3 regions of the Mycolicibacterium baixiangningiae genome follow, and region 1 is predicted to be linked to each of the others. Evidence: riboswitches for the same ligand, from Rfam matches in the RefSeq annotation. Region 1 holds a riboswitch; each other region holds the start of a gene.
What was found. Region 1 has a riboswitch for thiamine pyrophosphate ahead of I7X18_RS27955 (ECF transporter S component). Riboswitches for the same ligand answer to the same signal wherever they lie in the genome.
Positions count from the first base shown of each region.

Region 2: it holds a riboswitch for thiamine pyrophosphate, as region 1 does, so the genes downstream of both, thiD (bifunctional hydroxymethylpyrimidine kinase/phosphomethylpyrimidine kinase) here and I7X18_RS27955 (ECF transporter S component) in region 1, are expected to answer to the same signal.
Region 3: it holds a riboswitch for thiamine pyrophosphate, as region 1 does, so the genes downstream of both, thiO (glycine oxidase ThiO) here and I7X18_RS27955 (ECF transporter S component) in region 1, are expected to answer to the same signal.

Region 1 is NZ_CP066218.1:5,881,485-5,884,752, forward strand. It holds gene I7X18_RS27945 (MFS transporter) at 1-744, shown strand, start outside; gene I7X18_RS27950 (nucleoside/nucleotide kinase family protein) at 807-1,367, shown strand; TPP riboswitch at 1,414-1,525, shown strand; gene I7X18_RS27955 (ECF transporter S component) at 1,624-2,268, shown strand; gene I7X18_RS27960 (ABC transporter ATP-binding protein) at 2,265-3,268, shown strand, end outside.
Region 2 is NZ_CP066218.1:708,233-711,500, forward strand. It holds gene I7X18_RS03295 (septum formation family protein) at 1-291, opposite strand, end outside; gene I7X18_RS03300 (alpha/beta hydrolase family protein) at 311-931, opposite strand; gene thiD (bifunctional hydroxymethylpyrimidine kinase/phosphomethylpyrimidine kinase) at 918-1,775, opposite strand; TPP riboswitch at 1,765-1,874, opposite strand; gene I7X18_RS03310 (MFS transporter) at 2,017-3,268, shown strand, end outside.
Region 3 is NZ_CP066218.1:691,943-695,210, forward strand. It holds gene glnX (protein kinase G-activating protein GlnX) at 1-154, opposite strand, end outside; gene I7X18_RS03210 (NUDIX hydrolase) at 287-793, shown strand; gene thiE (thiamine phosphate synthase) at 777-1,448, opposite strand; TPP riboswitch at 1,483-1,598, shown strand; gene thiO (glycine oxidase ThiO) at 1,589-2,605, shown strand; gene thiS (sulfur carrier protein ThiS) at 2,602-2,799, shown strand; gene thiG (thiazole synthase) at 2,831-3,268, shown strand, end outside.

The sequences.
Region 1 (3,268 bases):
GCCGCCGAAAGCCCGGCATTCCTGACGGAGAAGGCCAAGATGGAGTCGGAACTGGAGAAGCGCAAGGCGCCCGCCGTGGTGCTGTTCCGCAACTACAAGAAGCCGTTGCTGATCGCGATCTTCGGCCGCTTCGCCGAAGCCGGAAACTACTACCTCTTCACCACTTTCGTGCTGTCGTACGTGACGACCACTCTCGACGCGCCACGGTCCTACGGTCTGATCGCGTCCATGGTCGGCGCCACGGCGAACATCATCATGATCCCGGTGTTCGGCCGGCTCTCCGACCGCATCGGCCGGGTGAAGACCTTCCTCATCGGCGGTGCGTTCATCGTCGTCACGGCGTGGCCCATCTTCGCGCTGGTGCACACCGGTCAGCTGTGGGGCATCATCGCCGGCGTCACGATCTTCCTCGCCCTGGGACATGCGATGGTCTACGCACCGCTGCCCGCCCTGTATTGCGAGTTGTTCCCCACGGCGGTGCGCTATTCCGGGATCTCGATCGGCTACCAGATGGCGTCGATCCTGCTGGCCAGTTTCACCCCGGCGCTGGCCAGCGCCATGGTCCTGTGGGCAGACGGCGGTCTCTGGATGGTCATCGTATTCGCGATCCTCACCACCGTCGTCGCGATGATCGCCATTTCGTTCGCCCGCGACCGCAGGCATCTCGAACTCGACGAGATCGACGCCGAATTGGACGGCATCGCCGAGGATCACGCGCAGAACCGGTCGCCGTCGCACGGCTGAACCCGAACCGGGATCGACGGCGAATCGGCGCTGCTACGTTCGACGTCGACATGGAGACCGGCGTGCCACTAGAGAGCGTCGTCCGCCGCTTGACCGCCGCCGGCGCCACCACCGTTTTGATCGACGGGCGGTCCGGGTCGGGCAAGTCGACCCTCGCTGACCAGTTGTGCGCGCGATGGGAATCCAGCGTGGTGGTTCGCCTCGACGACATCTACCCCGGGTGGGACGGACTGGCCTGGGCCATCGACCACATTTACCGGGAACTGCTACATCCGCGCGCCGACGGCCGCCGGGGATGCTGGCGGCGCTGGGACTGGGCCACCGGTACCGCCGACGACTGGAACAGCGTCGAACCCGGCCGGCGGCTGATCGTCGAGGGGGTCGGCGCGTTGTCCCGCGCCAGCAGCGCGGTGGCCGATCTCGGTATCTGGGTCGACGCCCCCGACGACGTCCGCAAGCAGCGGGCGTTGCAGCGTGACGGCGACTCCTTCCGTCCGCACTGGGAGCGGTGGGCACGACAGGAGGACACGTACATCGCCGGTCACGCACCGCGTTCGGCAGCCGACATCCTGGTGACCGAGACCGCGTCCGGGCTGATCTGGACCGAGACAAACACGCGATAGCGCCTGCCCCGGTGTAGCGGCGGCGCACTCCCTGCGCTAGCTTGAGGCGGAACCACACGGGAGCGCACACCGAGTGCGCTGAGAGGACGGCTGACGCGCCGTCGACCGTACGAACCTGACCGGGTAATGCCGGCGTAGGGAGATGCGTATGAAGACCGTCATCGACACATCACTGATATAGCAGCGCCTCGGGCAGCACCGCGCCCGTAGCCAATGCCGCTGTGTACCAGCACATTTCGAACTTCAAGGAGGCCTCATGGGCCGGCAACACATCACGGACCCCGCAGCACCTGATCACACCACCACGACCAACGCCCCGGGGCGGTGGCGGGTGGTCGACATCGTCGTCGCGAGCGTGCTCGCAGTGGCGGCGGGCCTGGTCTTCGTCTTCTGGAACATCGCATCAAACCCGATCACCGCCCCGCTGGAGGCGGTGGTCCCAGGCCTTCAGGCGCTGGCCGGTGGTGGGTGGCTGTTCGCCGGCGTGCTCGTGGCGCTGGTGATCCGCAAACCCGGTGCAGCCCTATTCGGTGAGATGGTCGCCGCGACCGTGTCGGCGCTCGTCGGCAACCAGTGGGGAGTCCTGACCATCGAATTCGGGCTCGTGCAGGGTCTGGGCGCCGAACTGATCTTCGCGCTGTTCCTCTACCGCCGCTGGAATCTGCCGGTGGCGATCGCCGCCGGGGCGTTCGCGGGTCTGGCGATGGGCGTCAACGAAGTCATCCTCTGGTATCCCGACGCGACGACGGCCTTCAAGGCCATCTACACGGCCTCAGGCGTCGTGTCCGGCGCCGTGATCGCGGGCGTCGGTTCCTGGTTCATGGTCAAGGGCCTGGCGAAGACCGGGGCGCTCAGCCGGTTCGCGTCGGGCAGGGTGATGCTCAGCCGCAAACCCGAATGACCCCGGCCGCGCAACCGGCCCGCGGGGCAGGGGTGACGGCCGAGAGTTGGGGCTGGCAGCACGCCGGTCAGCGCGGCTGGGCCGTCCGCGACCTGGACCTGTCCATCGAACCCGGACAACGGGTGTTGCTACTCGGACCGTCGGGGTCGGGGAAGTCCACGATCCTGCACGGACTCGCCGGGCTCCTCGGCGGTGCAGAAGACGGCCGGGAGGCGGGGCGTCTGCTCGTCGACGGTGCGCGACCGGCCGAGCGACGCTCCCGGATCGGGATGGTGCTGCAGGACCCCGACTCACAGGTGATCCTCTCCCGCGTCGGCGACGACGTCGCCTTCGGCATGGAGAACTTCCGCGTTCCGCGCGCTGCGATATGGCCGCGCGTTCACGACGCGCTGCGCGCAGTGGGGCTGAGCCTGCCGCTCACCCAGGACACCGCGCACCTGTCCGGTGGGCAGAAGCAACGTCTCGCGCTGGCCGGTGTCCTGGCGATGCATCCGGGGCTGATCCTGCTCGACGAGCCCACCGCCAACCTCGATCCGGCCGGTGTCGTCGAGGTTCGGGATGCCGTCGCCGCCGCCGCCGACCTGACCGGCGCCACCCTCGTCATCGTCGAACACCGCACGAAGGTGTGGCTGCCCGTCGTCGACCGGGTCGTCGTGGTGGGCGAAGACGGCGACATCATCGCCGACGGAACCCCGGAGCAGACGGTGCAGCGGGAGAGCGCGCACCTGGTCCGTTCCGGCATCTGGGTTCCGGATGCACCTGCGCCCACAGTCCATCGCCATCCGCCCGCGCACGCCGAACCGTTGCTGGCCGCCGCCAAGCTGTCGGTGGGTCACCGCACGGGACCGGCCCTGCAGAGCGGGCTCGACCTCGAATTCCGCCGGGGCCGCATCACGACGGTCAGCGGACCGAACGGTTCAGGTAAATCGACCCTCGCCCTGACGCTGGGCGGACTGCTGCCACCGCGCGACGGCACCCTCGAGGCCGTGGGCGCCTTCGC
Region 2 (3,268 bases), 1.0 Mb from region 1:
CACCTCCGTCGCCGTCACCGTCCCCTGACGCACCACCAGGAAGATCACCAACACCACCGCGATGACGGCCACCACGGCGACGAGCGCCACGATGCCCAGGATCAGCCACAGTTTGTTGTTCTTCTTGGGAGGCGGCCCCGCCGGCGGCATTTCGGTGTACGGCTGCGGCGGTGGCGGCGGGTAGTACGGCTGACCGTAGGCGGGCTGGCCGTACTGCGGCTGGCCGTACGGCGGTTCGCCATACGGGGGCCGGCCGGGTGGCGGGGGTGGCGGACCCGGCGGCATCGTCATGCGAAAGACGATAGCCCGGTCAGGCCAGCAGCCGCAGCGCTGCGTCCACCGCCAGCTTGGGGACGTCGAGTGTCTTGGAGCCCAAGTCGTGTCGCGCGCCGGTGATCTCGACGAGTTCTGTCGGGCCGCCGACGAGCGCGGCGGCGGCGGTGAGTTCGTCGATGCTGCCGAACGGATCCGCGGTGCCGTGGGTGAACACCGTGGGCACCCCGATGCGGGGCAGGTGTTCGGTGCGGGCGCGTTCCGGCTTGCCAGGGGGGTGCAGGGGATAGGAGAACAGGGTCAGCACGTCGACGGCCACGCCGTCACCCGCGACAGTCATCGACGTCATCCGGCCGCCGTAGGAATGACCACCGGCGATCACCGGGCCGTCGGTCAGGCCGCGGGCGACAGACACCGCCTCGGCCACACCCTCCCGATCGGTGGCCGCCGCGCCCTGCCGCGGTGGCCCCTTGGGCCGCGCGCGCCGGAAGGGCAGGTTGTAGCGGATCGCCAGCCAGCCCCGGCCCGCCCACTCGTCGCAGATCCTCACCAGCATCGGTGCGTCGCTGCTGCCACCCGCGCCGTGCGTCAGCAGCACCACGCCCGCGGGGTCCCCGGCCGGTTCATGGGCGATACCCGCGATGTCATCGAGGTGCATCGGCACGCAGCCTGAACATGGCGGACACCGGACCGTGGCCGCCGCCCAGCGGGTAGGCCGCGCGCAGGCTCTCGGTCACCCACCGTTTCGCGAACGCCACCGCATCGGGGACCTCGTAACCGTTCGCCAGGGCGCTGGCCACCGCGGCCGCCAGCGTGTCACCCGCACCGTGATCGTGCACCGTGTCGATGCGTGGCCCGTCGAATTCGACGAAGTCGGTGCCGTTGAACAGCAGATCCGGACTGTGCGGGGACGACCGCAAATGCCCGCCCTTCACCAGCGCCCACTGCGGTCCGAGGGCGTGCAGTGCCTGCACCGCCGCCCGCTGGGACGTCTCGTCCACGACGTCGATACCGACCAGCAGGCGCACCTCGTCGAGGTTGGGCGTCACCAATGTCGCCAGGGGCAACAACTCCGTGCGAAGGGCGTTCAGCGCGCTGGGGTGCAGTAGCGGATCGCCGTGCATGGAGGCGCACACCGGGTCGACCACCAGCGGCACCGAACCAAAAAGCCCCTGCGCCCGCCAGGTGTCGGCGATGGCCTCGATGATCTCCGAGGACGCCAGCATGCCGGTCTTCGCGGCCTGCACTCCGATGTCGGAGGCCACCGCCTCGATCTGTCCGGCGATGACGTCGACCGGGATCTCGTGAAAACCTCTGACACCCAACGAGTTCTGAACCGTCACCGCAGTGACCGCCACCAGGCCGTGCACGCCGAGCAGGGCGAACGTGCGCATGTCGGCCTGGATGCCGGCCCCGCCGCCGGAATCCGATCCGGCGATCGTCATCACCCGCAGCGGCGTCCGGCCCGGTTCGGGCAGGGGAAGGAACCTCGTGTCGGTCATCGTTACTCCCTACGCCGGCATTACCCGGTCAGGTTCCTACGGTCGACAACCCCAGTTGTCCTCTCAGCACGCTCGGTGCGCGCTCCCGCGTGGTCGGTGGTGCGTTGCTCAACCTAGCGCAAGAGGCCGAGGCGAGGAGATAGGAATTGCCGAGCGATTATTTGTATAGCTAATATATGTGTTCTGTGGCGCCCGGGTCGCGCCGCTTCCGCGTCGGATACGAAACGAACGAAGACTGCACATGACAACAGGACTCGGCCGCCGCCGGATGGCCACCGACCTCGACCACCCGCTCTACAAGTGGGTGGTGCTGTCCAACACCACGCTCGGGATGCTGCTGGCGACGGTCAACTCCTCGATCGTGCTGATCTCGCTGCCCGCGATCTTCCGGGGCATCGGGCTCAACCCACTGCAGCCGGCCAACGTGAGCTATCTGCTGTGGCTGCTGATGGGGTACATGGTGGCCACCGCGGTGCTCGTGGTGTTGTTCGGACGACTGGGCGACATGTTCGGCCGCGTCCGCATCTACAACCTCGGCTTCGTCGTCTTCACGCTGTGCGCGATCGCGCTGTCGTTCCAGCCTTTCGACCTCGACGCGGGGGCGTGGTGGCTGATCGGGTGGCGGGTGGTCCAGGGTGTCGGCGGGGCCATGCTGATCGCCTCCTCGGCGGCCATCCTCACCGATGCGTTCCCCGCTCATCAGCGCGGGATGGCGTTGGGCGTCAACATGGTTGCCGCCGTTGCAGGGTCGTTCCTCGGACTCGTGGTCGGCGGCGCGCTGTCCGAATGGCACTGGCAGGCGATCTTCTGGGTGGGCGTCCCGATCGGCATCCTCGGCACGGTCTGGGCGATGAAATCACTGCGCGAACTCGGTGAGCGCAGCCCGGGCCGGCTGGACTGGGCGGGCACGCTGACGCTCGGCCTCGGCCTGACCGTGCTGCTGACCGGGATCACCTACAGCATCCAGCCCTACGACGGTTCGCCCACCGGATGGGGCAACCCGTGGGTGCTCGGCGCGATCGCCTTCGACGTGCTGGCACTGGTGGCGTTCTGCGTCATCGAACTGCGGGTCGACCAGCCGCTGGTCGACATCCGGCTGTTCCGCATCACCGCCTTCGGCATGGGCAACCTCGCCGGGCTGATGTCCTCGGTCGGCCGCGGTGGGCTGCAGTTCATGCTGATCATCTGGCTGCAGGGCATCTGGCTGCCGCTGCGAGGTTACGACTTCGAGGCCACCCCGCTGTGGGCCGCGATCTACATGCTGCCGTTGACCTTCGGCTTCCTGGTGGCCGGACCGCTCTCGGGGTGGTTGTCGGACCGCTACGGCGCCCGGCCGTTCACCGTCGGCGGCATGCTGCTGATGTGCGCCACGTTCGTCGCGCTGGTCATGATTCCCGTCGACTTCGACTACTGGCTGTTCGCGCTGCTGATCTTCCTCAACGGGGTCGGGGGCGGCGTGTTCACCTCGCCGAACTCCGCCGCGATCATGTCGA
Region 3 (3,268 bases), 990 kb from region 1:
AGGCGCTGGCGATCGCGAGCGCGGCGAGCACGACGCCGATGGTCAGGATGCGGCCGGGCGTGGTCCACAGGAACCACCAGCGGGGGTGGGCGGGCGTGGTCGGTGACCGGGACGCCAGCGGCTCGGTCGATGGGTGCGCCAACTCCACAGTCACGTGCGCGCCGTCCTCATCTTTCCGGCTACTTTCCGACCGTCCGACTCTATAAAAGAATCCTAAGAGGTTCTGTCACGGCGCGCGCCCGATCGGGCGCAGCCGCACAGGATGTTGCGGCTCTATCCTGTACGAATGCGTGGCGACGGTGACGGCTGGGTGTTCTCCGACGGAGGCGGCCGCTTCTGGGGCCGGCATGGCGCGGCCGGTCTGCTGCTGCGTGCCCCGCAGTCCGACGGGTCGGCGGCCGTCCTGTTGCAGCACCGGGCGCCGTGGAGTCATCAGGGCGGAACCTGGGGCCTGCCCGGCGGTGCGCGCGACAGCCACGAGACACCGGAGCAGGCCGCGGTGCGGGAGGCGCACGAAGAGGCCGGGCTCTCAGCCGATCAGGTGACCGTGCGGACCACCGTGGTGACCGCCGAAGTCGCGGGCTCCGGCGGCCCGTCGTGGACCTACACCACCGTGATCGCCGATGCGCCGGCCCTGCTGCACACCGTGCCCAACCGGGAGAGCGCCGAACTGCGCTGGGTCCCCGAGGACGACGTCGTCTCCCTGCCGCTGCATCCCGGATTCGCCGCCAGCTGGGAGCGCCTTCGGACGGTCACCGCGACGATCCCGCTGCTGGTCAACGGCCAGCAGTGAGTGCCGCCCGCAGGCGCGCAGCGGCGGCCTGCGGATCGCCGGCGGCGGTGATCGCGCGCACCACGACGATCCGGCGGGCACCCGCCGCGAGCACTTCCGGCAACCGTGCCTCGTCGATACCGCCGATCGCGAACCACGGCTTGTCGGTGTTCAGCGCGGCCGCCTCCCGGACCAGATCCAGACCCGGCGCCGCCCGCCCCGGCTTCGTCGGCGTGGGCCAGCACGGTCCGACACAGAAGTAGTCGACCTCCTCGGCCACCGCGGCGCGGACCTGATCGCGGTCGTGGGTGGACCGCCCGATCAACGGGCGCGGGCCGATGATGCCGCGGGCCACCGGCAGCGGCAGATCGTCCTGGCCCAGGTGCAGGACGTCGGCGCCCGCGGCCAGCGCGATATCCGCGCGGTCGTTGACGGCCAGCAGCGCGCCGTGGCGGCGCGCGGCATCGCCCAGCACCTCGAGGGCGGCGAGCTCGTCGCGGGCCTCCAGTGGACCGAACCGCTGTTCACCAGGCGAACCCTTGTCGCGCAACTGGATCAGGTCGACGCCGCCGGCAAGCGCGGCATCGGCGAATTCGGCCAGGTCACCGCGCTCGCGTCGGGCGTCGGTGCACAGGTACAGCGCCGCCGAGGCGAGCCGGTCGAGGGGTTCAGGCACAGGGCGACGGTAGCGCCTCGGCGCGGGTAGGGTGGATGGCCGACACGGGAGTCCCAGGGAAGCGGGACTGAGAGTGGGCCCAATGCTCCGGCCCTTACCGTCGGACCTGATCCGGGTCATGCCGGCGAAGGGAGGTGCTCGTGCCAGCGGATAGGACTCTTGCCGTCATCGGCGGCGGCGTCATCGGCCTGTCGGTCGCGCGCCGCGCCGCGCTCGACGGCTGGTCGGTGCGGGTACACCGCAGCCCCGAAAAGGGAGCGTCGTGGGTGGCCGGCGGGATGCTCGCCCCGCACAGCGAGGGCTGGCCGGGAGAACACGAACTGCTGCGCATCGGACTCGACTCGCTGCGGCTGTGGCACGAGGGCTTCCTCGAGGGCCTGCCCGCCGACGTGGTCACCGCACGGGAGTCGCTGGTGGTGGCCGTGGACCGTGCCGACGCCGCCGACCTCAGGACCGTCGGCGAATGGCTCGCCGCGCAGGGCCATCCGGTCACGCTGACGGCATCGGCCCGCGACATCGAACCACTGTTGGCGCAGGGCATCCGGCACGGCTTCGTGGCCGACACCGAATTGGCCGTCGACAACCGTGCCGTCGTCGACGCCCTGGAGGCGCACTGCGCCCGACTCGGGGTGGCGTGGGCCCCGCCGGTCACCGACCTCGCCCTCGTGGACGACGTCGATCTGCGGGTGCTGGCCAACGGCGTCGACGCGCCGGCGTTGTGGCCGGGGCTGCCCATCCGCCCGGTGAAGGGTGAGGTGCTGCGGCTGCGGTGGCGCCGCGGCTGTACGCCCGCCCCGCGCCGGGTGATCCGGGCCAGGGTGCACGGCAGGCAGGTATACCTGGTGCCGCGCGCCGACGGGGTGGTGGTCGGTGCGACGCAGTACGAACACGGCCGCGACACCGCGCCCGCGGTATCCGGTGTGCGCGACCTGCTCGACGACGCGTGCACGGTCATGCCGGCACTGGGCGAGTACGAGTTCGCCGAATGTGCGGCGGGGCTGCGGCCCATGACGCCCGACGGGCTGCCGCTGGTCGAGCGACTCGACGAGCGCACACTGGTGGCCGCGGGGCATGGGCGCAACGGTTTCCTGCTCGCGCCGTGGACTGCCGAACGGATCGCCGCCGAACTGCAGACGACAGTGGGAGCCAGGACATGAATGTGACGGTCAACAACGAGGACGTCCAGCTCGACGAGCAGACCACCGTTGCGCAGCTGGTGGCCCGAATGGGGTTCCCGGACAGGGGGATTGCGGTGGCGGTGGACTGGTCGGTGCTGCCGAGGGGCGAGTGGGAGACACCGCTGCGCGACGGCGCCCGCGTCGAAGTCGTGACGGCGGTGCAGGGTGGCTAGCCTCGGGGGCAGGAGCGAAGCGACCGGGGGGATGGGCACTAGCCAGAAACTCACGATCGCCGGCCGCGAATTCGGATCCCGCCTCATCCTCGGCACCGGCGGGGCGGCCAATCTCGCGGTGCTCGAACAGGCGCTGATGGCGTCGGGCACCGAACTGACCACGGTCGCGATGCGCCGGGTCGACGCCGAAACCGGCACCGGCGTGCTGGAGTTGCTCAGCCGGCTCGGGATCAGCCCGCTGCCCAACACCGCCGGCTGTCGCGGTGCTGCCGAGGCAGTGCTCACCGCACAACTCGGCCGCGAGGCGCTCGGCACCGACTGGGTGAAGCTCGAGGTCATCGCCGACGAACGCACACTGCTGCCCGATGCGATCGAACTCGTCCGTGCCGCTGAACAACTCGTCGACGACGGGTTCACCGTGCTGCCCTACACCAACGACGATCCGGTGCTGGCGCGGCGGCTGGAGGAC